DNA from 3 places in the Cellulosimicrobium protaetiae genome. Region 1 is predicted to be linked to each of the others. Evidence: riboswitches for the same ligand, from Rfam matches in the RefSeq annotation. Region 1 holds a riboswitch; each other region holds the start of a gene.
What was found. A riboswitch is a leader RNA that binds a small molecule or an ion and turns the genes downstream of it on or off. The one in region 1 is predicted to bind S-adenosylmethionine.
Positions count from the first base shown of each region.

Region 2: it holds a riboswitch for S-adenosylmethionine, as region 1 does, so the genes downstream of both, FIC82_RS03935 (hypothetical protein) here and FIC82_RS18920 (rhodanese-like domain-containing protein) in region 1, are expected to answer to the same signal.
Region 3: it holds a riboswitch for S-adenosylmethionine, as region 1 does, so the genes downstream of both, FIC82_RS02830 (methylenetetrahydrofolate reductase) here and FIC82_RS18920 (rhodanese-like domain-containing protein) in region 1, are expected to answer to the same signal.

Region 1 covers NZ_CP052757.1:4,389,038-4,396,258, forward strand. The annotation lists gene FIC82_RS18895 (hypothetical protein) at 1-249, opposite strand, end outside; gene FIC82_RS18900 (GNAT family N-acetyltransferase) at 427-1,092, opposite strand; gene FIC82_RS18905 (CsbD family protein) at 1,182-1,355, shown strand; gene FIC82_RS18910 (GNAT family N-acetyltransferase) at 1,449-2,096, opposite strand; gene FIC82_RS18915 (aminotransferase class V-fold PLP-dependent enzyme) at 2,211-3,632, opposite strand; SAM riboswitch class IV at 3,666-3,781, opposite strand; gene FIC82_RS21205 (hypothetical protein) at 3,826-3,951, opposite strand; SAM riboswitch class I at 3,970-4,076, shown strand; gene FIC82_RS18920 (rhodanese-like domain-containing protein) at 4,084-4,575, shown strand; gene FIC82_RS18925 (O-succinylhomoserine sulfhydrylase) at 4,572-5,822, shown strand; gene FIC82_RS18930 (DUF6226 family protein) at 5,867-6,583, shown strand; gene FIC82_RS18935 (hypothetical protein) at 6,705-7,193, opposite strand.
Region 2 covers NZ_CP052757.1:904,415-911,635, forward strand. The annotation lists gene FIC82_RS03900 (hypothetical protein) at 1-207, opposite strand, end outside; gene FIC82_RS20995 (MmcQ/YjbR family DNA-binding protein) at 259-777, shown strand; gene FIC82_RS03910 (nucleotidyltransferase family protein) at 825-1,358, shown strand; gene FIC82_RS03915 (HepT-like ribonuclease domain-containing protein) at 1,355-1,684, shown strand; gene FIC82_RS03920 (hypothetical protein) at 1,808-2,194, shown strand; gene FIC82_RS20790 (hypothetical protein) at 2,241-3,326, shown strand; gene FIC82_RS03930 (hypothetical protein) at 3,566-4,420, shown strand; SAM riboswitch class IV at 4,432-4,547, shown strand; gene FIC82_RS03935 (hypothetical protein) at 4,614-5,219, shown strand; gene FIC82_RS03940 (nuclease-related domain-containing DEAD/DEAH box helicase) at 5,216-6,967, shown strand; gene FIC82_RS03945 (UvrD-helicase domain-containing protein) at 6,995-7,221, opposite strand, start outside.
Region 3 covers NZ_CP052757.1:645,743-652,963, reverse strand. The annotation lists gene FIC82_RS02850 (sensor histidine kinase) at 1-65, shown strand, start outside; gene FIC82_RS20975 (LytR/AlgR family response regulator transcription factor) at 62-1,051, shown strand; gene FIC82_RS02840 (heavy metal transporter) at 1,213-1,587, shown strand; gene FIC82_RS02835 (sodium/solute symporter) at 1,584-3,107, shown strand; SAM riboswitch class I at 3,271-3,373, shown strand; gene FIC82_RS02830 (methylenetetrahydrofolate reductase) at 3,468-4,532, shown strand; gene metE (5-methyltetrahydropteroyltriglutamate--homocysteine S-methyltransferase) at 4,565-7,072, shown strand; gene FIC82_RS02820 (hypothetical protein) at 7,146-7,221, opposite strand, start outside.

The sequences.
Region 1 (7,221 bases):
GACGGCGCCGAGGCTCATGGCGCCGCCGAGGGCACACGAACCGAAGAGCACCCACCGGGCGACGCCCGCGCTCGTCAGCACAGCGCCCAGCACGCTATGGACGAGTCCGAGCGAGCCGACGGCCAGGACGAGGAGGAGCACACCGTCGAGCGTCGTACCGCCCCAGGCCCAGTCGAAGAAGGCGACCAGGAGGAGCGTGGCGAAGCTGAACGCCGTGCACACGAGCGCGGCAAGCCCGAGAAGCGTCACGACGAGTCCGGCGCGATGAACCGTGCGTGGAGCACGAGGCACGTCGACAGTCACTCGGGGAGCGCGCGGTCGCGGCCGCTCCCTCTTCTGCCAGTCCCAGACGGGCTCGGGCGGTTCGTGGTGCATGGCGTGCGGCCCCCTTCGTCGACGACCCCGAGCGTCGGGGCGCGTCGCACGCTAGCGGCGCACGGGCCTCTCCGAACCGTTGTCCACAGGCCCCGTCGGCGCCGAGGTCACGAGGGCGTCGAGGCGGGCCAGCAGCCCGTCGCGGACGGTCGGCCACTCGTCGAGCAGGATCGAGAAGTACGCCGTGTCCTGGCGGGACCCGTCGGGTGCGACGCGGTGGCCGCGGAGCACGCCCTCGGGCACGGCGCCCAGGCGCCGGATCGCGCCGATGGAGCGGCTGTTGCGCGCGTCGGCCCGCAGCGCGACGCGCGCGACGTCGAGGTCCTCGAACGCGTGGCGCAGCAGCAGGTACTTGCACGCCGGGTTGGTCACGCCGCCCCACCACTCGCGCGCGTAGAACGTCGAGCCGAGCTCGATCCGGCCCTGCGAGGGCACCCACTCGTAGAGGGACGTGGACCCGCGGACGACGTCCGCGTCGCCGGGCGTGCCGCCGGACCCCGAGTCCGACCCAGCGCCGACCACCGCGAACGCCAGCCGACCGGGTGCGGCGACGGCGTCGCGGACGTAGGCGGTCATCGCTTCCGTCCCGCTCGGCACGCGGCTGGACATGCCGGCCCAGATGCCGTCGTCGACGAGGGCGCCGAGCGCGGGAGCGTGGGTCTCGTCGAGCGGGACGAGGCGGACGCCGAAGCCGTCGAGGGTGGTGTCGTGCTGCACCCGCACATCCCACCACACCCCCTCGGCCCGACCGCGTGCGAGTCACGGAACCCGTGCTTACGGTCGTGCCTCCGACGAGAGGAGCACCCATGGGACTCGGAGACAAGGCGAAGCACGCGGCCGAGGAGGCCGGCGGCAAGCTCAAGGAAGGCGCGGGCAAGCTCACGGACAACGAGCGGCTCGAGGCCGAGGGCAAGGCCGACCAGGCGAAGGCCGACCTCAAGCAGGCGGGCGACGACGTGAAGGACGCGTTCGACAAGTAGTCCGCCTCCGATGCGCTCACGAGGGCCCCGCTCCGGCGGGGCCCTCGGTGCGTCCGGGACGGAGGGTTGGGTCCGGAGCGTCGGGCGCCGTGACTACGACGCGGCGAGCGGCAGCGGGACGACCGGGTGCGCCGGGGCGAGCACGGGCACGACGCGCGGCGTGTTGATCCGCTCCAGCAGCCCGACCTCGACGGTCGGCCACTCGGGCGCGAGGATCGAGAACATCACGGAGTCGGCGCGCGTCCCGTCGGGCGCGGTGCGGTGGCCGCGCATGACGCCCTCCTCGTACGCGCCGAGGCGTCGCATCGCCCCGAGCGAGCGCGTGTTGCGCGTGTCGACGCGGAAGCCCACGCGGTGCACGTCCCACGTCTCGAACGCGTGCCGCAGGAGCAGCCACTTGGTCACGGGGTTGACGAGGCTCCCCCACGTCGAGCGGGCGTAGAACGTCCGGCCGACCTCGACGCGGCGGTCGACGAGCGACAGGTCGCGGAAGGCGGTGCTCCCGAGCACCTCGCCGGCGCCGCCGTCAGTCCCTGCGGCGCGCACGACGAAGCCCGTCAGGTCGGGCGCGGCGCGCGTCGCGGCCACGAGCTCGGCCATCCCCGCGACCCCGAAGGGCATGGGGATGCTCATGCCTGACCACATCGCCTCGTCGACGAGGCCGGCCAGTGTCTCAGCGTGCTCCAGGGCCAGCGGTTCCAGGCGGAATCCGTGCCCCGAGAGGACGACGTCGTGCAGCACAGCGCATATCAGAGCACACGCGGACGACGCCGCCAAGAGGGTCCGGCGACGTCGTGGACAACGCTTGTCGACGGCCCGGTGAACGGCTGTCCCGGCGGTCCCGCCGGCGCCAGGTCAGACGGCGGGGCCGCACCCCGCGGCGTCGGCGAGGAAGCCCGCCGCGGCGGTCGCGAAGAGTCCCTCGAGACCGGACCCCACGGGCACCGGGCGCGGGTCGTCGGCCACGGCCCAGCAGCCGTCGACGACCTCGTACCGCGTCGCAGGGCCGTGCTCCACGTACGACCGCACGGCCTCGACGAGCCGGACGACGTCCGCACCCGTCGTCCCGACGCCGACGGACGCGCGGATCGCGCCCGCGTCGTACCCGAGGCGCGCGAGCAGCGGGTGGGCGCAGAAGCGGCCGTCGCGCACGCCGATTCCGTGCTCGGCGGAGAGGTACGCGGCGACGAGGCCCGGGTCGTGACCCTCGACGGAAAACGTGACGACCCCGACCGGGTCGACCGCGTCCTCCCAGACCCGCACGACCCGCACACTCGGGACCGCCTCCAGCCCGGCGACGAGCGCCGCGCGCAGCGTCGCCTCGTGCGCGTGGAGGTCGGCCGGGTCGAGCGTCGCGAGCGCGTCGCACGCCGCCGCGAGCGCCGCGGCACCCACCACGTTGGGCGACCCGGCCTCGTGGCGCGCGGGCGCCGTCTGCCACTGCGTGCCGGTGACGGATACCTGCCGCACCGCACCGCCGCCGGCGAGGTAGGGCGTGCCCGCGTCGAGCCAGTCGCGACGGCCCACGAGCGCGCCCGCGCCGAACGGCGCGTACGTCTTGTGGCCGGAGAACGCGACGTAGTCGACGCCGGAGTCGGCGAGCGAGAACCCGCGGTGCGGGACGAGCTGGGCGCCGTCGAGGACGACGCGCGCCCCGGCGTCGTGCGCGATCCGCACGACGTCCGCGACGGGCAGCGACTCGCCCGTGACGTTCGACGCGCCGGTCACCGCGACCAGGGCGTAGGGAAAGCGCGCGAGCTCGGTGCGCAGGCCGGACAGCGTCTCCGCGACGGACGCGCCGCCCGCGAGGACCGTCGCGCCGCCCGCGCGCTGCCACGGCAGCAGGTTCGCGTGGTGCTCGACGTCGAGGACGAGCACACGACCAGGCGTCCCGTCCGCGTTCGCCGGGACGCAGCCCGCGAGCAGGTTGAGCGAGTCGGTCGTGTTGCGTGTGACGACCGTGACGTCGTCCTCGCGCGCGCCGACGAACGCGCCGATCGTGCGGCGCGACGCCTCGTAGAGCGCCGTCGAGACCTGCGACAGGTAGCCCGCGCCGCGGTGCACGCTCGCGTAGAGCGGCAGCACCTCGGTCACGCGGTCCGCGACGGAGCGCAGCGCCGGGGCCGAGGCCGCGACGTCGAGGTTCGCGTACGGGACGCTGCGGCCGTCGACGAGCGGCACGAGCGTGTCCGCGCCGACGACAGGCAGGAGGGCGGGCGCGGCAGCGATCTCCGCCAGGTCAGGGGCCGAACACTCGACGTCCGCGAGAGCAGTCATGGCACAGTCCTCCAGGGTCGTCCGGGGAGAACCTCCCCGCGCTTGCCACCCGCCGGTCGGCGTGCGGCCTGGTCGTCACCCGGGGCACCCCGCCGCGAGAGGAGGGTTGCCGGCCAGCAAACCGGGGTTTCACGCTGGCACTCATGACCTGCGTCCCAGGATGTGCGCGGGGACGCGCCGTGTCAACCGGTGGTCAGGGCGTCTCGGATGGCGGGACGCAGTCCACGGGCACGTCGAGGCGCCACCCGGACTCGCCGATCGCGTCGGGCACCCTGCCCAGGGGCTGCTCGGCGAGACGGACGTTTCGCGCGTCGGACACGTGGCGTACGATCCCGAGCAACCATCCGGAGCGGCCGAGTGACGTGGCACGTCGACGCCGCAGCAACCCCCCGGTCCGTCGCGAGGCGGTCGGGCGCAGGGTGCTACTGCCACGATCGATGGAGGAGGACTCATGAGCGACCAGTCCCAGCAGACGTCGGCAACCGGGGCGGCACTGCCCGACGCCCGACCCGCCGTCGGCTACGCCGGCGACATCACCCCGCAGCAGGCGTGGGACCTGCTGACGAACGACGAGCGCGCGGTCCTCGTCGACGTCCGCACCGAGGGCGAGTGGCGCACCATCGGCGTGCCCGACGCGACGGACCTCGGCCGCGGCGTCGTGTTCGACGAGTGGGTGACCCCGGCCGGGCCCAACCCGCGCTTCGTGGACCAGCTCGTCGAGGCGGGCCTCACGCCCGGCGACGAGCGCCCCGTCGTGTTCCTGTGCCGCTCGGGCCAGCGCTCGATCGGCGCGGCGCGCGCGGCCACGGCCGCCGGGCTCGGGCCGTCGTACAACGTGCTCGAGGGCTTCGAGGGCGCGCAGGGCTTCTCGGGCCTGCGCGACGTCGAGGGCTGGAAGGTCCGCGGCCTGCCCACCACGACCTACGACGAGGCGGCCCGATGAGCGCCGCCCAGCCCGGGAGCGTGCCCGGCGGCTCCGGCCGCAAGCCCCTGCCCGCGAGCGCGCGCCCCGCGACGCTCGCCGTGCGCGGCGGGCACCACCGCACGGAGTTCCAGGAGACCTCCGAGGCGCTGTTCCTCACGCAGGGCTACACGTACGACCGCGCCGCCGACGCCGAGGCCGCTTTCAAGGGCGAGCTCGACCGGTTCGTCTACTCGCGCTACGGCAACCCGACGGTGCACGCGTTCGAGGAGCGCCTGCGTCTGCTCGAGGGCGCAGAGGCCTGCTACGCGACGGCGTCCGGCATGTCCGCGGTGTTCACGTCGCTCGCCGCGCTCGTGGGTTCCGGGTCGCGGATCGTCGCGGCCCGCGCGCTGTTCGGGTCCAGCATCGTCATCTTCGACGAGATCTTCGCCAAGTGGGGCGTGCGGACCGACTACGTCGACGGGCACGTGCTCTCCCAGTGGGAGGAGGCGCTGTCCACGCCGGCGGACGTCGTGTTCTTCGAGACGCCGTCCAACCCCATGCAGGACATCGTCGACGCGCGGCGCGTGAGCGAGCTCGCGCACGCCGCGGGCGCGGTGGTCGTGCTCGACAACGTCTTCGCGACGCCGCTGCTCCAGAAGCCGCTCGAGCTCGGCGCGGACGTCGTCGTGTACTCGGCGACCAAGCACATCGACGGCCAGGGCCGCGTGCTCGGCGGCGCGATCCTCGGGACCGAGGAGTACGTCAACGGTCCCGTGCAGACGTTCATCCGCAACACCGGACCGACCCTCTCGGCGTTCAACGCGTGGGTGCTGCTCAAGGGCCTGGAGACGCTGCCCGTGCGCGTCGCGGCGCAGAACGCGGCGGCCGCGCAGGTCGCGGAGGCGCTCGAGCAGCTCCCGGGGATCGGGCGCGTGCGGTACCCGTTCCTCGCGTCGCACCCGCAGCGCGAGCTCGCGCTGTCGCAGCAGAGCGGCGGCGGAACGGTCGTCACGTTCGACCTCGCCGTCCCCGAGGGCACCGACCCGGAGACGGCGAAGAAGCGCGCGTTCACGTTCCTCGACGCCCTGCAGGTCGTCGACATCTCGAACAACCTCGGCGACGCCAAGTCGCTCGTCACCCACCCCGCCACGACGACCCACCGCAAGCTCGGCCCCGAGGGCCGCGCCGCCGTCGGGATCGCGGAGACGACGGTGCGCCTGTCGGCGGGCCTGGAAGACCCGAGCGACATCATCGAGGACGTCGAACAGGCCCTCAACACCTGACCCCCCTCCCGCTCGACGGCGGCAGGACGCCCTAGCCTGACAGCGTGACCGCCTACGTCCGCCCGCCGCTCCCGCGTCAGGTCTTCCACGACGACGCCGGCGACCCGTTCGAGTACGGCGGACGGTGGGACCACCTCGACGGGCCGCCCGAGGACACCTACTCCGTGGACTCCCACCCAGAGCGGTTCGCGCCACTCATCGACGTCGTGGACGCACTTCTCCGGCACCTCGTGACGACGTACGCCGTCACGGTCGAGGACGTCCGCCTGCGGAGCGTCGAACTGACGGCGCACACCCCGGGAGCGCCCGCCCACCCCGTGCTGGCGGGGGTGCGCAACGTCGGTACTGACGCGGTGCGCGCGGTGCGCGCGGTGCGCGTCACCCCGTCGTCCGACGCCGCCGCGCCGCTGACACTCCTCGTCACGGAGTACCCGAGCGTCGTGGTCCGTGCCGGCGTCCTGCACGAGGACACGTTCCCGTCGTGCGGGTGCGACGCGTGCGACGACACCGCGGAGAGTGCGGCCCAGTCGCTCGAGGACCTCGTCCTCGGCGTCGCGGAAGGACGGTTCTCGGAGGCCCTCCGCAGGGCGCTCCCGGGTCGGCGCGAGTGGTGGGTCGCGCACCGTCTCGACCTGCCCGACGACGGGTACCGGTCCGGCGAGGGCCGCACCCGGCTGCCGGGCGCCGCCGGGCAGCAGGCACGACGACGCCTCGCCGCTGTCCCAGGCGGCCGGTGGCGGCCCTGGCCCGTCTCTGCCTGACACCCGCCGACCTGGTGTCGTGGGCCTGTTCGGACCTTCGCAGGGCCACGACACCAGGTCGGCGGGCGTCAGGCGCAGGGTCGACACGGCGTGGTCGGGCGAGGCGTGGACCGGACGCGCCTCAGCCGATGCTGCCGCCCAGGACGACGACGTCCGTCCGGCGACCCCCCGACCGTGCGACGTGCGCCCGGACGGCGTCCAGCTCGTGGGGCAGCAGCACGAAGGTCGTCGACGTCCCGGTGTCGTTCACGTCCCAGAGCAGCTGCCAGCGCTCGTCGAACCCCGATCCGCAGATCGTGTACGGAGCGATCGCGAGCGCCAGCCCGAGCTCATGGTCGTCGCGCGGGTCGAGGTCGAGCGAGATCGAGGGCTCCCTCCCGAGACGCGTCGCGAGACGGCTGCGCCGGGCATGCCGGAGCTCGTCCAGCTCCTGCACGGCCTCGACCGCGTCGGGAGGCCACGGACCGTCCGAGTACACGTCGACCTGGAGCGTGGTGAGCCGGTCACGCACCGCCAGGAGCGCACCTCGGCACGCGGCCGCGACGGCGCCCGGGGCCGCGCCGTCGCCGATCGCGCACAGGACGCCGCCCGACCTCGTCGCTCTCGTCATACACCCTCCGTCCGCGGCCACCCGGACC
Region 2 (7,221 bases), 1.1 Mb from region 1:
GATCAGGGCCGCCGCGAACCCCTCGTCGTTCCGCAGGAGCCACACGGCGAACCACACCGCGCCACCGCACAGCGCGATCAGGATCAGCAGCACCGCGAGGTAGTCGACGGCCGGCGTCAGGCGCTCGCGCCCGCGCACCCCGCCGCGCACCGCCGTCCACACCATGCTCGGCCGGTACGGCTGCCGGGGTCGGCGGTCGCTGCTCACGGTGGACAGTCTGCCGGACCGACGGTCGGAAGCACGTGGCAGGGTGGCGGCATGACGACGCTCTCCCAGGTCCGTGCGGCCGCGCTCGCCCTGCCCGAGACGGCGGAGGACGCGCCCGCCGGGACGGTCACGTTCACCGTGCGGGGGCGACGGTTCGCGACGGTGACGAGGACCGCCGTCGTGCAGCTCCGGCTGGGGGACGACGACGTCGCGCGGCTGCTCGCCGAGCACCCGACGGCCTCGCGGGTGACGCGCGGCGACCACCTGCTCGGCGCGGGCGTACCCCTCGCCGACCTCGACGGCCAGCAGGCCAACCACTGGGTGCGGCGCGCGTGGCTCGCCCGTGCGCCCCGGCGCCTGGCCGCGGCCCTCCTCGCGGCCGACGGCGCGGAGCCGGGGTCGGTCGGCGACCTCCCCGCCGCCATCGGTCGGCCCGCTACGCGCGCGCTCGCCGGGGCGGGCATCACCACGCTGTCCGACGTCGCCCGGCTGGGCGACGCGGACCTGCTCGCCCTGCACGGGGTCGGGCCCCGGGCCGTGCGGATCCTGCGCGACGCCGCGAACGGGTGACGAGAGGGCTATGGTGCCGATAGCATCGGCTATCGGAGGTGGCGATGGTGGAAGGGTCGTCCGTCGAGGCCGCGTTCGAGGCGTATCTCGGTGGGCTCGCGACGAGGGCGCGCGCCCTGCGGGACGAGGCGAGCGCGACGCTCGAGCGAGGTGCGCGACAGGCGGCTGAGCTCGGATGGAGCCAGCGGCGCATCGCCGCAGGCCTCGGGAGGAGTCAGCCGGAGATCAAGCGACTGCTCGACCGGTCTGCCGAGTCAGGTGCCGCGGCGCACGTCGAGGCGAGCACGGGACCGCCGACGGTGCTCGACACCGTGCTGCGGGGGAAGCGCGATGCGGTGGTCTCTGCGGCTGCTCGGCACGGAGCGGGGAACGTCCGTGTGTTCGGGTCGGTCGCGACGGGCACCGACACGCCCGAGTCGGACGTCGACCTCCTCGTCGACGTGGACGACGCGGTCGGCCTCATGGGGCTGGCCGCCCTCCAGCTCGAGCTCGAGGAGATCCTGGGTCGCGCGGTGGACGTCGTGCCGGAGCGATCGCTCCGGCCGGAGGTGCGCGCCACCGTCCAGGCGATCCCCTTGTGACGCGGACCGACGCCGACCACGCGCGTGACGCGCTCGAGCACCTCGCGATGATCGGCCACCACGTGGCCGAGGGTGGGTGGGGTCGTCAGGTCGTCGTCGACGCGGTCTGCCTGCGCCTCGCTGCGTCGATCGAGGCGGCGTCGCACCTGAGCGCGGAAGCGCGGGCGTCGGCGTTCGGTGCGACCTGGCGCGTGATCTGGGCGACGCGAAAGCGGATCGCTCACGGGTGCGCGACGGTCGACCCGCAGATCGTGCGCGCGACCGTCGAGAACGATCTCGTCGAGTACGCCGCAGCCCTGAGGAGCGTCGCGGCGAGGGGTGGCTGAGCGCTCGAACCTCGCTGGCTGAGCCTGGAACTCCGGCGCCGGGCTGCGTCTCCAGCGGGGGGTGCGAGCACGATGTGCGCGCACCTCTTGCGCATGTGCAGTTACTGCGCATAGGTTCGCTGCATGACCACGAACGCGTCGCGACACGCTCGACCTCGCCTCGACGCCGCACGCGCGGCGCTCGACGAGGCCTCGACCGCCGCGCCGGGCGAGGCGGTCGAGCCGCTGTCGCGAGCGCGCGCGCTGCTTGACGTCGCGCTCGACGAGGCGATGGCCGAGGCGCTGCTCGCCGGGTCGTCGATGCGGTCGGTCGCCGAGGCGGCCGGCGTCGCCCCCAACACGGTGCCGCCCCGCATCGCACGGACACCGGCGCTCGCGGGCTACTCCGGCCCCGACGGCCGCGTCTCCGCCGAGGGCGTCACGCGCGCCCGCTATGACCGCGAACGCGGGACACCGCCGCCCGAGCCGACGACCGCCGTCGAACCCCTGAGGTTCCGCCGCCGCACCTGACCGCCCGCCGCACCGTCCGTCCAGCAGCACGACGAAGGGAACCGCTATGCCTGACCAGACCCTCACCCACCTCGCCATGCTGCTCGACCGGTCCGGCTCGATGCAGTCGATCAAGCAGGCCACCGAGCAGGGCTTCGACCTGTTCCTCACCGAGCAGCGCGACGCGCCCGGCCGCTGCACGGTCACGCTCGCGCAGTTCGACAACGAGTTCGAGGAGGTCTACACCGACCTCGACGTGCGCGAGGTCCCCCCGCTCGACCTGCGCCCGCGCGGCATGACCGCGCTGCTCGACTCCATCGGGCGCCTCGTGCAGACGACCGCGCTGCGTATCGCTCAGCTCCCCGAGGAGCAGCGGCCCGGCGCCGTGATCGTCGGCATCATGACCGACGGCCTCGAGAACGCGTCGAAGGAGTACACGCACGCCGCGATCAAGGCGCTCGTCACCGAGCGCGAGGAGCAGTTCGGCTGGACGTTCCTCTACATGGGCGCCAACCAGGACGCGATCGAGGTCGGCGCGTCGATCGGTGTGAAGCGCGAGCGGTCGCTCACGTACGACACGGCGAACGTCGACCAGGCGTACGCCGCGACGTCGCGCAGCATGGCCGCGATGCGCGGCGCCGTGTGGGCCGGCGCGGCGCCCGCTGCGGCACGCGACCAGCACGCCGCGTACACCGAGGCGGACCGCGCGGCGGCCGGTGGCTCCGCGCCTGAGCGCGCGAGCACTCCGACCGGTCGTCGCAGCCCTGCGCCCGCACCGGTGCGGCCCGCCCCGCGCGGGACGAAGGACGACCCGTTCGACGAGCGGCACCTGCTGGACCACGTGCGGTCGGTGCTCGCGTCGGGCGCGCCGACGCTCGCCGACGTGGGGACGTTCGGTGGACGCGCTGTCGTCTGGGCGACCGTGTGCGGCGTGCCGGTCTACCTCAACGCGGACTCGTCGCGCGCGGCGCTGCAGCAGCTCGTGGATGCGGCTGCGGGTGGACCTCTCCCGTGGACCGTCATCGCGAGCCAGAGTGGCCAGCTCAACAAGGTGACGTTCCGGTCCGGAGCGCGCGTGCCCGGGTTCTACTGCTACGCGCGCGAGACCCAGCCCACGGCAGGCCCGCTGGGAGGCGCCGTCGTCGCGCACTGAAGGTCCGACGCCGTGGGACGGGCCGCGAGGTGCGGCCCGTCCTGCGGTGCAGCTCCGGCTGTGGGCCGCCGAGGCGAGCCGACGCGGTCGTCGACTCTCTGCCTCAAGAGAGTCGACTACCGTGCCTCCAGAGACGACGGGTGAGTACCCGACGCACGACGTGAGCAGGGGGCTGCTTCATGGAGGATCCGCGCGCGGCGGCGAGGGCGGGACGAGTCCGGCGGCACGCACGATGGGTCGTGCCGCTCGTCGCCGCACCCGCCGTGTTCCTCGCTTGCGTCCTCGTCCTCGACGCGCTCAACCGGCACGAGCTCTACCACGGGGCGTGGGCGTTCCTCGTGCTCCTGGTGGTCGCCGTGGCGTTCCTCGGGCCGGTCGCCCTGCTCGCTGTCGCGATCGCAAAGGGCGCCAGGACATTCCGGGAGCACCGGCGCAGCCGCGGTCGGTTCTCTGCGACCGAGCGTGCCGAGATCGGCCGGCGCGACGCCGCCGCGCACGCGTGGGCGAAAGCCCAGGGCCTGCACCGGCAACTCCTCGCGCGGGAGGTTCCGCCCACGCTGCGGGTGTGGGACGTCGTCCCGTACGCGGGCGAGGAGTTCTTCTGCGACGTGCCCGCCGGGTACGCGCGCTACTACGGGACGACCGTCAGCTACACGCAGACGTCGGGGTTCTACTACGGGCGGCCGTCGTTCGTCCTCACCGGCCTTGCCGTGACGGCGATCGCCAACGCCGCCGAGCGTAGCGCCGCCCAGGCGCAGGCCCGAGAGCAGTGGCGTGAGCGCTGCGTCTCCCGGCTCGTCGTGAGCAACCACCGGCTGCTGGTCCAGGTGCATGGGCGATGGCTGTCGTTCGACTACTCCGCGATGACGGCGGTATTCCCCGAACCCGGCGGGTGGGCCCTCGTCTGCCAGTTCTCCTCGACCGAGCCGCTCTTGCTCACTGGCGACCACGCCCCTTTCGCCGCGGTGATGACCCTGTACAGGACGCACGGCGAGCAGGCGCTGAGAGATCACCCCGGTCTGGAGCCACTCCGGCCGGTGCACGGCCCGGCCAGCCCGGGGAGCGAGGTTGCTTCCGATCAGCGGGTGAGGTAGACAACTGCCCAGGTCACGAGTGACTGGCGAGACGCCCTCCGCGTGCCGGTCCGGCAACCGCGCCCCTCGCGCACGGTGCCCCAGGAGGAAGACCGGCCCTGGCCGAACGGTCAGGGAAGTGCGAGGTCGACGTCCGCCTCGGTGCGTTGCTGCGCGCCCGGGTGCCGTCGGCCCTGACCGAAGGGCTGCTCCGATGAACCCGACCCCGACCATGACCCTGTGGGTCCGTACCGACGACGCGTGCCAGCTGCTCGTGAGCGACGAGGGGCACCTCGTGTGCCCGGTCCACACCGGGCACCCGCGCCCGGTCCCGTCGCGCGGGTGCTCGTTCAACCCGTTCCTGCGTCTCTGCCACGTCTGCCTGAGCGAGCGCGTCCAGATGACGAGCCGCTTCCACATCGAGCGACGCGTTTGCGACGCGTGCCAGAAGGTCGACGCCTCGCTCGCCAAGTCGCTCGGTGCCGAACCCCTGACCGGGATCACGCAGGACCACCAGACCCTGCGGCGCATGGAGGCCTACGTCACGCTCGTCTTCCCGACGCGGTGGCGGCGCGCGCGCGAGAGCGGCCTCGGCGTCGTCGAGCTCGACACGAGCGCACCGTTCTGGGGCAGGAAGCGCGACGGCCGGGTCGAGCCCCAGCCATCCACGACGGTGCGGCACTTTGCGCGACTCGACCACTGGCGCCACCGTGGTGGTGGCGGGCCGGACTCCGTGTCCCGCCGCGCCGCGTTCCTCGCGTGGGCACGGGCCGTGCACCCCGCGAGCCCCGTGGCGGTCGCAGCGGGTGAAATCCCGTGACGCGCGAGACCGCAGGTCGTCAGGCCCGTGACGTCGTCGGCACGGTGCGGTACGAACGGCACATGCCGCTCGCGTTCCCGCCCGACCCGACGTTCCCCGACGACGGCGGCGCCGAGCGCGCCGTGTGGGACGCTCTGCGCGAACAGCTTCCCGACGACGTCGTGCTGTTCCACGGGGTGCACGTGCAGGAGGACGAGCAGGAGTACGAGATCGACGTGCTCGTCGCCTGGCCAGGGGTCGGGCTCGCCGCGATCGAGGTCAAGGGCGGGCACGTCGACCGGGTCGACGGCACCTGGTTCCAGGGCAACGGTCCCCGGCGGCACCGCATCGACCCGGTGCGCCAGGTCCAGGGTGCACGGCACGCGCTGCAGGCCCTGCTGCGCCGTCGCGACCTGTGGGCCGCGGAGGCGCGCACCGCGCACCTCGTGGCGTTCCCGCACCGGTACGTCCCGCGCGACTGGGAGACGGTCGACCTTCCACGGGACATGCTCGTGGACCGCGGCGACCTGGAGCGGTCGGGCGGCGTCGCCGAGCGGGTGAAGCGCGCCGTCGAGCGTCACGGCCAGGGCCATGCCGGGCTCGCGGCCGACGACGTCCCCGCCCTCGTGGACTCGCTCGCCAGCGGCTTCCCCAGCCAGGCGGAGCACCTGTCGCTCGCCCTGGAGCACGAGACGCGCCTGGAGCAGATGACCCGCGACCAGGCCCGCGTCCTCGACGCGCTCTCCGAGGTGCGCAGGATGCGGGTCGTCGGCGGCGCGGGGGCGGGCAAGACGTGGCTCGCGCTCGAGCAGGCGCGACGGCGTGCACGGGCGGGCGAGCGCGTCGCCCTGCTCTGCTACTCGCGGGGGCTCGGACGCTACCTCGAACGCGTCACCCAGACGTGGCCGGCGCGCGACCGGCCCGCCTACGTGGGACTGTTCCACGACCTGCCGCTGAGCTGGGGCGCCGAGCGCGGCGCCGACGACGACCCGGACTACTGGGAGCGGCACCTGCCGACCGAGCTCGGCCGGCTCGCGGGCGAGCGTCCGTCGACGGACCTGTTCGACGCCGTCGTCGTGGACGAGGCGCAGGACTTCGGCGACCTCTGGTGGCCGTCGCTCCTGCGGTGCCTGCGCGACCCGGACGACGGTGGGCTCTACGTCTTCCTCGACGACGCGCAACGGGTCTTCCCTCGGGGTGTCGACGTACCGCTCCAGCTCGTCCCCGTGACGCTGCGCGAGAACCTGCGCTCCACGAAGCAGATCGCCCAGGTGTTCGGCGCGCTCTCACCCGACACCCTCACCCCACGAGGGATGAACGGCCCCCGCGTGCGGATCGTCGACGTGCCCGCCGCCGCAGCCGTGGAGGCCGCCGACGACGCCGTCGAGGCGCTGCTCGACGAAGGGTGGAACCCCGGCCAGGTCGCGCTCCTGGCCACGGGACGCCGCCACCCCGCCCAGGTCAACGAGGTCACCGTCGGCGGGTACGCCGCCTACTGGGACGCGTTCTTCGCGGAGGAGGACGTGTTCTTCGGGCACGTCCTCGGGTTCAAGGGCCTCGAACGTCCCGCGGTCGTGCTGTCCGTCAACGGCGTCCGGGACGAGGCGCGAGCCCGAGAGATGCTCTACACGGGCCTGTCACGCGCCCGCTCGCTGCTCGTCGTCGTCGGCGACCGGTCGTGGATCGAGGGCGTCGGAGGAGAGGCCGTGCGACGACGGCTCACGGAAGCGCAGGCCTGGGCTCCCGTCGGTTCGGGGGCGGACGCCTGACGGCGCCCGTCCTGGGCCGGGAACGGGTCAGGAGACGGTTGCCGCCTCGGCGTGGGCGGGGAGCAGATCGCTGCGGCGGCCGTTCCACAGGACCGCGAGCTCGTCGCGTGCACGGGTCGCCGCGACGTAGAGCAGGGACCGTTCGCGCAGCTCGCCGTCGGCGCGATCGGCCTCCGGCAGGGCCGACAACCCGTAGCCCCAGCCCTGCTCGTCCGACGAGACGCCGAACAGGATGACACGCTTGAACTCCATGC
Region 3 (7,221 bases), 890 kb from region 1:
CGCTCGTGCGGCTGCGCGTGCCGCGGTCCCAGCCCCTGCACGAGACGGAGGTGAGCGTGCCGTGACGGGCACCGACCCGACCCCCGACCCGACCCCGGGACGGGTCGCGGACCAGCCGGCGGGCCTCGGCGACGCGCCCGCGGAGGGGCCGAGCGCCGTCGGGCTCGACGTGCTCGTCGCCGACGACGAGCGTCCCGTGCTCGACGAGCTCGTCGCGCTGCTGCGGCGCGACGCGCGTGTGCGGACCGTGCTCGGGGTCGCGACCGGCTCCGAGGCGCTGGTCGAGCTCTCCTCCCGCCGGGTCGACGCCGCGTTCCTCGACATCCACATGCCCGGGCTCACGGGGCTCGACCTCGCGCGCGCCCTCTCACGCTTCGCCGACCGGCCCGCGGTCGTGTTCGTCACCGCCGACGAGGCGCGTGCCCTCGAGGCGTTCGACGTCGAGGCCGTCGACTACGTGCTCAAGCCCGTGCGCCGCGAGCGTCTGACGCGCGCCGTGGACCGGGTCGTGGAACGCGTCACGGACCGTGCCGGGCGCGCCGCCGGACCGGGCGGAGGACCGGGCGGAGGACCGGGCGGAGGACCGGGCGGAGGACCCAGCGGCGGGCCGGGCGCCGGGCCGGGCGGCGGACACGACGGCACGGGCACGCCTGCCGCGAGCGCCGCGTCCCCCGGGTCGTCGCGCGGGACGGGCCGCGCTCGCGTGCCCGAGGACGAGACGCTCGTCGTGACGGTCGGGACGACGACGCGCCTCGTGCGGCGCAGCGCGGTGCGCTGGGTCCAGGCGCAGGGCGACTACTCGCGGCTCGTGACGGACTCCGAGCAGTTCCTCGTGCGCGAGCCGCTCTCCGACCTGGAGGAGCGCTGGGCGTCCGCCGGGTTCCTGCGCGTGCACCGGTCGTACCTCGTGGACCGGGCCGCCGTGACCGCGGCACGGTTCGGCGGCACGCAACCCGCGCTCGTCGTCGCGGGGCACGAGGTCCCGGTGAGCCGCCGCATGGTCCCGGCGGTGCGCGAGGCGCTGCTCGGCCCGCACCGGGGTCCGTCGTGAGTGCTCCTGACGCCGCGTCGGACCCGCCCGGCGACGAAGGTGCCCTCGCGCGAGGGCCGCACCCCGAGGCGCCTCCCTCGGACCGGGGGGCGGCACCCGGCCCGCGCCGACCCGGACGGGTGCGCGTCCGGTCGACCGATCCCCTGCCCGCCGCCGGTCCCGTGCCCGACGTCCCGGCGGGCGCACCGTCGTCGGGCACGTCCACGGCCACCGCGGGGCGTCCCGAGGAGCCGGACGACGCCGCGGCTCCCTACACGCGCGGCCTCGTGCGGGCCCAGCTCCGGCTCGGGCTCGCGTGCGTGGTCTCGTTCCTCGCGGTCGTCGCGCTGCTCACCGTGACGATGAGCGCCGTGCCCGCGCTGGACGCGGTCGTGGTCCTCGGCGTCCCCCTGCCGTGGCTCGTGCACGCCTACGGCTTCTACCCGGTGATCCTCGCGTTCGCGGTCGTGTTCGCGGTCACGGCCGCCCGCAACGAGCGCCGGTACCGCGCGCTCGCCGAAGGGTCCGGCGGCCCGGACGAGGGCGGTGGCTCGTGAGCGCGCTGCCCCTCGTCGCGATCGGGCTGCTCCTGCTCGCGACCGGCCTCATCGGGTTCTACGGCCTGCGCATCTCGCGCACCACGAGCGACTTCTTCGTCGCGTCGCGCACCGTCCGTCCGGTGTGGAACGCGTCCGCGATCAGCGGCGAGTACCTGTCCGCCGGCACGTTCCTCGGCCTCTCGGGCCTCGTGCTGCTCTCGGGTGCCGAGGCGTTCTGGTTCCCCGTCGGGTACGCGGCCGGGTACCTGCTCGTCCTGCTGTTCGTCGCCGGCCCGCTGCGCCGCAGCGGCGCGTACACGATCCCCGACTTCGTCCACGCCCGGCTCGACTCCGTCGTCGCGCGCCGCGTGACGAGCGTGCTCGTGCTCGTCATCGGGTGGCTCTACGTCGTGCCGCAGCTCCACGGCGCGGCGCTCGTCATCACGAGCGTCGCGCCCGTCCCGCCGTGGGTCGGGTCGGTCGGGATCGCGGTCGTCGTGAGCGCGGTCGTCGCGGCCGGCGGCATGCGCTCCATCACGTTCGTCCAGGCGTTCCAGTTCTGGGTCAAGCTCACCGCGCTCGCGCTGCCCCTCGTGTTCGTGCTCATGGCGCTGGGCGGCGCGTTCGAGCCGGGTGGCGCCACCGTGACCTTCGACCCCGCGGCGGTCTTCCCGCACGACGCCGGTCCCGGCGGCCTCGACGCGTACGCGACCGTGTCGCTCCTGCTCGCGCTGCTGCTCGGGACCACCGGCCTGCCGCACGTCCTCGTGCGCTTCTACACCTCGCCCGACGGCGGCTCCGCCCGCCGCACGACCGTCGTCGTGCTCGTGATGATCAGCGTGTTCTACATGGTGTCCAGCACGCTCGGGCTCGTCGCCCGGGTCGTCGCACCCGACCTCGCGGAGCCCGGCGTCGCCGACACCGTCGTCCTCACGCTGCCGACCCGCCTCGTGCCCGGGATCGGTGGCGAGCTCCTCGCCGCGCTCGTCGTGGCGGGTGCTTTCGCCGCGTTCCTCGGCACGTCGTCGGGGCTCGTCGTGGCGCTCGCGGGCGTCGTGAGCCAGGACCTGTTCGGCGGGACCGTGCGGTCCTTCCGCTGGTCGGCGGTCGCGTGCACGCTCATCCCGCTGGCGTTCGCGCTCGTCACCATCCCGCAGGGCCTCGTGACGAGCGTCGGGACGGTGTTCGTCTTCGCCGCGTCCGCCCTCTCGCCGGTGATCCTGCTCGGCGTGTGGTGGCGCCGCCTCACCGCGCGCGGCGCGGTCGCGGGGATGGTCGTCGGGTCCGTCCTGTGCGCGACGGCGCTGCTCGCCTCGTCCGCGCTCGTCGCCGCGGGCTACGGGACCGGCCCGGCCGGGGAGGCGGTCGACGGCGTCCCCGGCGTCGTGCGCGCCCTGCTCGCCCAGCCCGCCGCCTGGACCATCCCGCTCGCGACGGCGACCGTCGTCGTCGTGTCCCTGCGCGACCGCCACGGACCACCGCTGCGCACCGACCGGTTCCTGCGGCGCCTGCACGTGCCGGAGCTCCGGCGCCGTTGACGACGGTGTGGGACCTGAAATCTGTAGCGTAGAAGGCCTGAAATCTGTAGCGCAGGAGCCCTGAACTGGTCAGATCCAGCGCGCGCCGATCTCGTCGTGGAGCCGGGACATCTCACCTGGCGGTCACCCTCGACCGCATGCCGGATGGGTCGTAGGATCGGGTCAACCATCCAGAGCGGTCGAGAGTCCTGGCTCGACGACACCGCAGCAACCCGCCGACGGAAGCCTCCCGAGGACAAAGGTGCTAACGCCAGGGTCGATGGAGCGACTAATGGTCTCAGAGGCATCCTTCGCGCACCGTCCGGGCAGCCCGTGCCCGACGGCGGTCGCGCACGCACCCACCCCGGTCGGAGCGACGTCGTGAGCGTCGCGGACGCCGTCGGGCAGGCCCACGGCGGGGCGGCACGGCCGACGGTCTCGTTCGAGCTCATGCCCCCGCGCCGCCCGGACGCGGCGCCCAAGTTCTGGGAGACGGCACGCCGGCTCGTCGCGACGCACCCCGACTTCGTGTCCGTGACGTACGGCGCCGCGGGCACCGACCGCGCGACCGCGCGCCAGGTCGTCGGCCGCCTGCTCCAGGGCACGCCTGTGCTGCCGATCGCGCACCTCACGTGCGTCGGGGCGTCGCGCGAGGACGTCGAGGAGGTCATCAACGACTTCCTCGACGAGGGCGTGCGGAGCTTCCTCGCGCTGCGGGGCGACCCGCCGCGCGACCAGCCGGACTGGCAGCCCGCGCCCGACGGCGTGCGGTCGTCGACCGAGCTCGTCGCGCTGCTGCGCGAGGTCGAGGCGTCGCGCTGCGCGGCCGACCCTGCCGCCGCCCTGCGGGGCGCCGCCCGCCCGCTGACGATCGCCGTCGCGACGTTCTGCGACGGCAACCCCGCCGCCGGCACCACGCGGAGCCAGGAGGTGCGCCGCCTGTGGCAGAAGCAGCAGGCCGGCGCGAGCTTCGCGATCACGCAGCTCTTCTACGACGCGTCGTCGTACACCGACTTCGTCGCCGAGGCCCGTGCGGCCGGCGTGACGATCCCCATCCTCGCCGGGCTGCTGCCCACGACGGAGCCCGCGCGGCTCCGTCGCGTCGAGGAGCTCACGGGCGTGCGCGCGCCCCAGCACCTGCTGGACGCGCTCGACGCCCTGCCCGACCCGGAGGCGCAGCACGCCTACGGGATCGCGTACACCGTGGACCTCGCGCAGCGCGTCCTCGACGCGGGCACGCCCGGTCTGCACGTGTACACGTTCAACAAGCACCGCGCCGCTCTTGACCTGCTCGAGGGTGTCCACCTCGGCGGCGGGTCGGGCGGGACCGGGGGCAGCGCCAGCGCTGCCGCCGCCCCGCTCGTCCCGGACCTGGCCAGCGGGCCGTGGGTCACCGGCACCTCCCTGCCCACGACGAGCGCCGCCACGCACGGCACGCCCGTCTGACCGGTCCTCCGGACCAGCAAGAGGTTTCGATCATGGCCACTTCCGTACCCTCCCCTACCCAGAATCCGGTCGGTTTCCCCGCCGGCACCGTGCTCGGCTACCCGCGCATCGGGCGCCGCCGCGAGCTCAAGAAGGCCGTCGAGGCGTTCTGGGCCGGGCGCACGAGCGTCGACGAGCTCGAGGCGACGGCCCGCGAGCTGCGCCTCGCGACCGTCCGCCGGCTCGTCGACCTCGGTCTCGGCGCCGACGACGCCTCGGTCCCCGGCTCGTTCTCCTTCTACGACCAGGTGCTCGACGTCGCCGCCTCCCTCGGGGCGGTCCCGTCGCGGTTCGCGTCGCTCCTCGGCACCGGGCCGGACGAGGCGGGACGCCTCGACCTCGCCGGCTACTTCACCGTGGCACGGGGTCAGGGTGACGACGCCCCGCTCGAGATGACCAAGTGGTTCGACACGAACTACCACTACCTGGTCCCCGAGATCGGCCCGGACACCCCGATCCGGTTCGTCGACGACCGCGTCGTGCGCGAGTTCGTCGAGGCGAAGGAGGCCGGCGTCGTGACGCGGCCCGTCGTCGTCGGGCCGGTGACGTTCCTCGCGCTCTCCAAGGCGGCTGACGACGCCCCCGCGGGCTACTCGCCGCTCGACCGGCTCGACGACGTCGTCGCCGCCTACGCCGACCTGCTGCGCGCGCTCGCCGCCGCCGGCGCCCCGTGGGTGCAGCTCGACGAGCCGATCCTCGTCACCGACTCGGTCGACGTGCCGTTCGCCGACCTCGCCGCCGCGGTGGAGTCGGCGTACCGCGCCCTCGCGACCGACCTCCGCCCCGTGCCGAACCCGGGGTCTTCGCCGGACTCGTCCGCGGACCCGGCCGCGACCCCGGGTTCGGCGCAGGACGCGCGGCCCGCGATCCTCGTCGCCGCGCCGTTCGGCGCGCTCCAGGCCGGTGCCGAGACCGCCGGAGGGGCCGCCCGGGACGGGCTTGCGCTCCTCGCGGGCACCGACGTGGACGCCATCGCGATCGACCTCGTCAAGGGCGCCGTCCCCACGGCCGCCGACGGCGGCGTCCCCGGCCTCGCCGGCAAGACGCTCGTCGCGGGCGTGATCGACGGGCACAACGTGTGGCGCGCGGACCTCGCGGCGAAGCTCGACGTCGTCGACGCCGTCGAGGGACTGGGTGCCGGCGCGGTCTCGGTCGGCACGTCGACGTCGCTGCTGCACGTGCCGCACGACGTCGAGGACGAGACGCTCGCCGCGCCCGGCACCGCGTCGGGCACGACGCTCGACCCGCGCCTGCGCGACTGGCTCGCGTTCGCCGACCAGAAGGTCGGCGAGGTCGCGACGCTCGCGCGCGCGCTCACGGAGGGTCGCGACGCCGTCGCGGCGGAGATCGAGGCGTCCCGCGCGGCGGTGGCGTCGCGCGCGGAGGCGAGCGGCGTCGTCGTGCCCGCGGTGCGCGAGCGCGCGGCCGCGCTGACCGACGCGGACTTCGCGCGCGGCGACTACGCCCAGCGTGCGGCCGCGCAGCAGGAGCGCCTGAACCTGCCGCCGCTCCCCACGACGACGATCGGGTCGTTCCCGCAGACGCCGGAGATCCGCCGCGCCCGCGCGCTGTGGACGAAGGGCGAGCTGTCGGACGCGGACTACACGACCGCGATGCGTGAGGAGATCGCGCGCGTCGTCGCGATCCAGGAAGAGCTGGGCCTCGACGTGCTCGTGCACGGCGAGCCCGAGCGCAACGACATGGTGCAGTACTTCGCGGAGCACCTCGACGGGTTCGCGGTCACGGCGAACGGCTGGGTCCAGTCGTACGGGTCGCGCTGCGTGCGCCCGCCGATCCTGTGGGGCGACGTCACGCGCCCGGAGCCCATCACGGTCGAGTGGTCGTCGTACACGGCGTCGCTCACCGAGAAGCCCGTCAAGGGCATGCTCACCGGGCCGGTCACGATCCTTGCGTGGTCGTTCGTGCGCGACGACCAGCCGCTCGGCGACACCGCGAACCAGGTGGGCCTCGCGCTGCGCGACGAGATCGCGGACCTGGAGGCCGCGGGCATCGGGATCGTGCAGGTCGACGAGCCCGCGCTGCGCGAGCTCCTGCCGCTGCGGCGCGACGACCAGCCGGCGTACCTCGACTGGTCGGTCGGCTCGTTCCGGCTCGCGACGTCGGGCGTGGAGGCGGCGACGCAGATCCACACGCACCTGTGCTACTCGGAGTTCGGCGAGGTCATCGGCGCGATCGACGGCCTCGACGCCGACGTGACGTCGGTCGAGGCGGCGCGCTCGCGCATGGAGATCGTGCCGGAGCTGCGTGACGCCGGGTACTCGCGCGGCATCGGGCCGGGCGTCTACGACATCCACAGCCCGCGCGTGCCCTCCACGGAGGAGGTCACCGAGCTGCTGGAGCTCGCGGTGAAGTCGATCGATCCGCGCGTCGTCTGGGTCAACCCGGACTGCGGGCTCAAGACCCGCCGCTACGAGGAGACCGTGCCGTCGCTCGAGCACCTCGTCGCCGCGACGAAGGCCGTGCGCGCGACCCTCGCCTGACCTTGCTCCCGCCGAGGTAGAGGCGTGGTCGCGACCACGCCTCTACCTCGGCGCAAGGGTCACTGGCTCGCGGTCAGCGCTCCGTGGCGCCCGACATCGGGAGCGCGAACGCGAGCGTCGACGCGGCGAGGCCGCCGACGAAGAGCCAC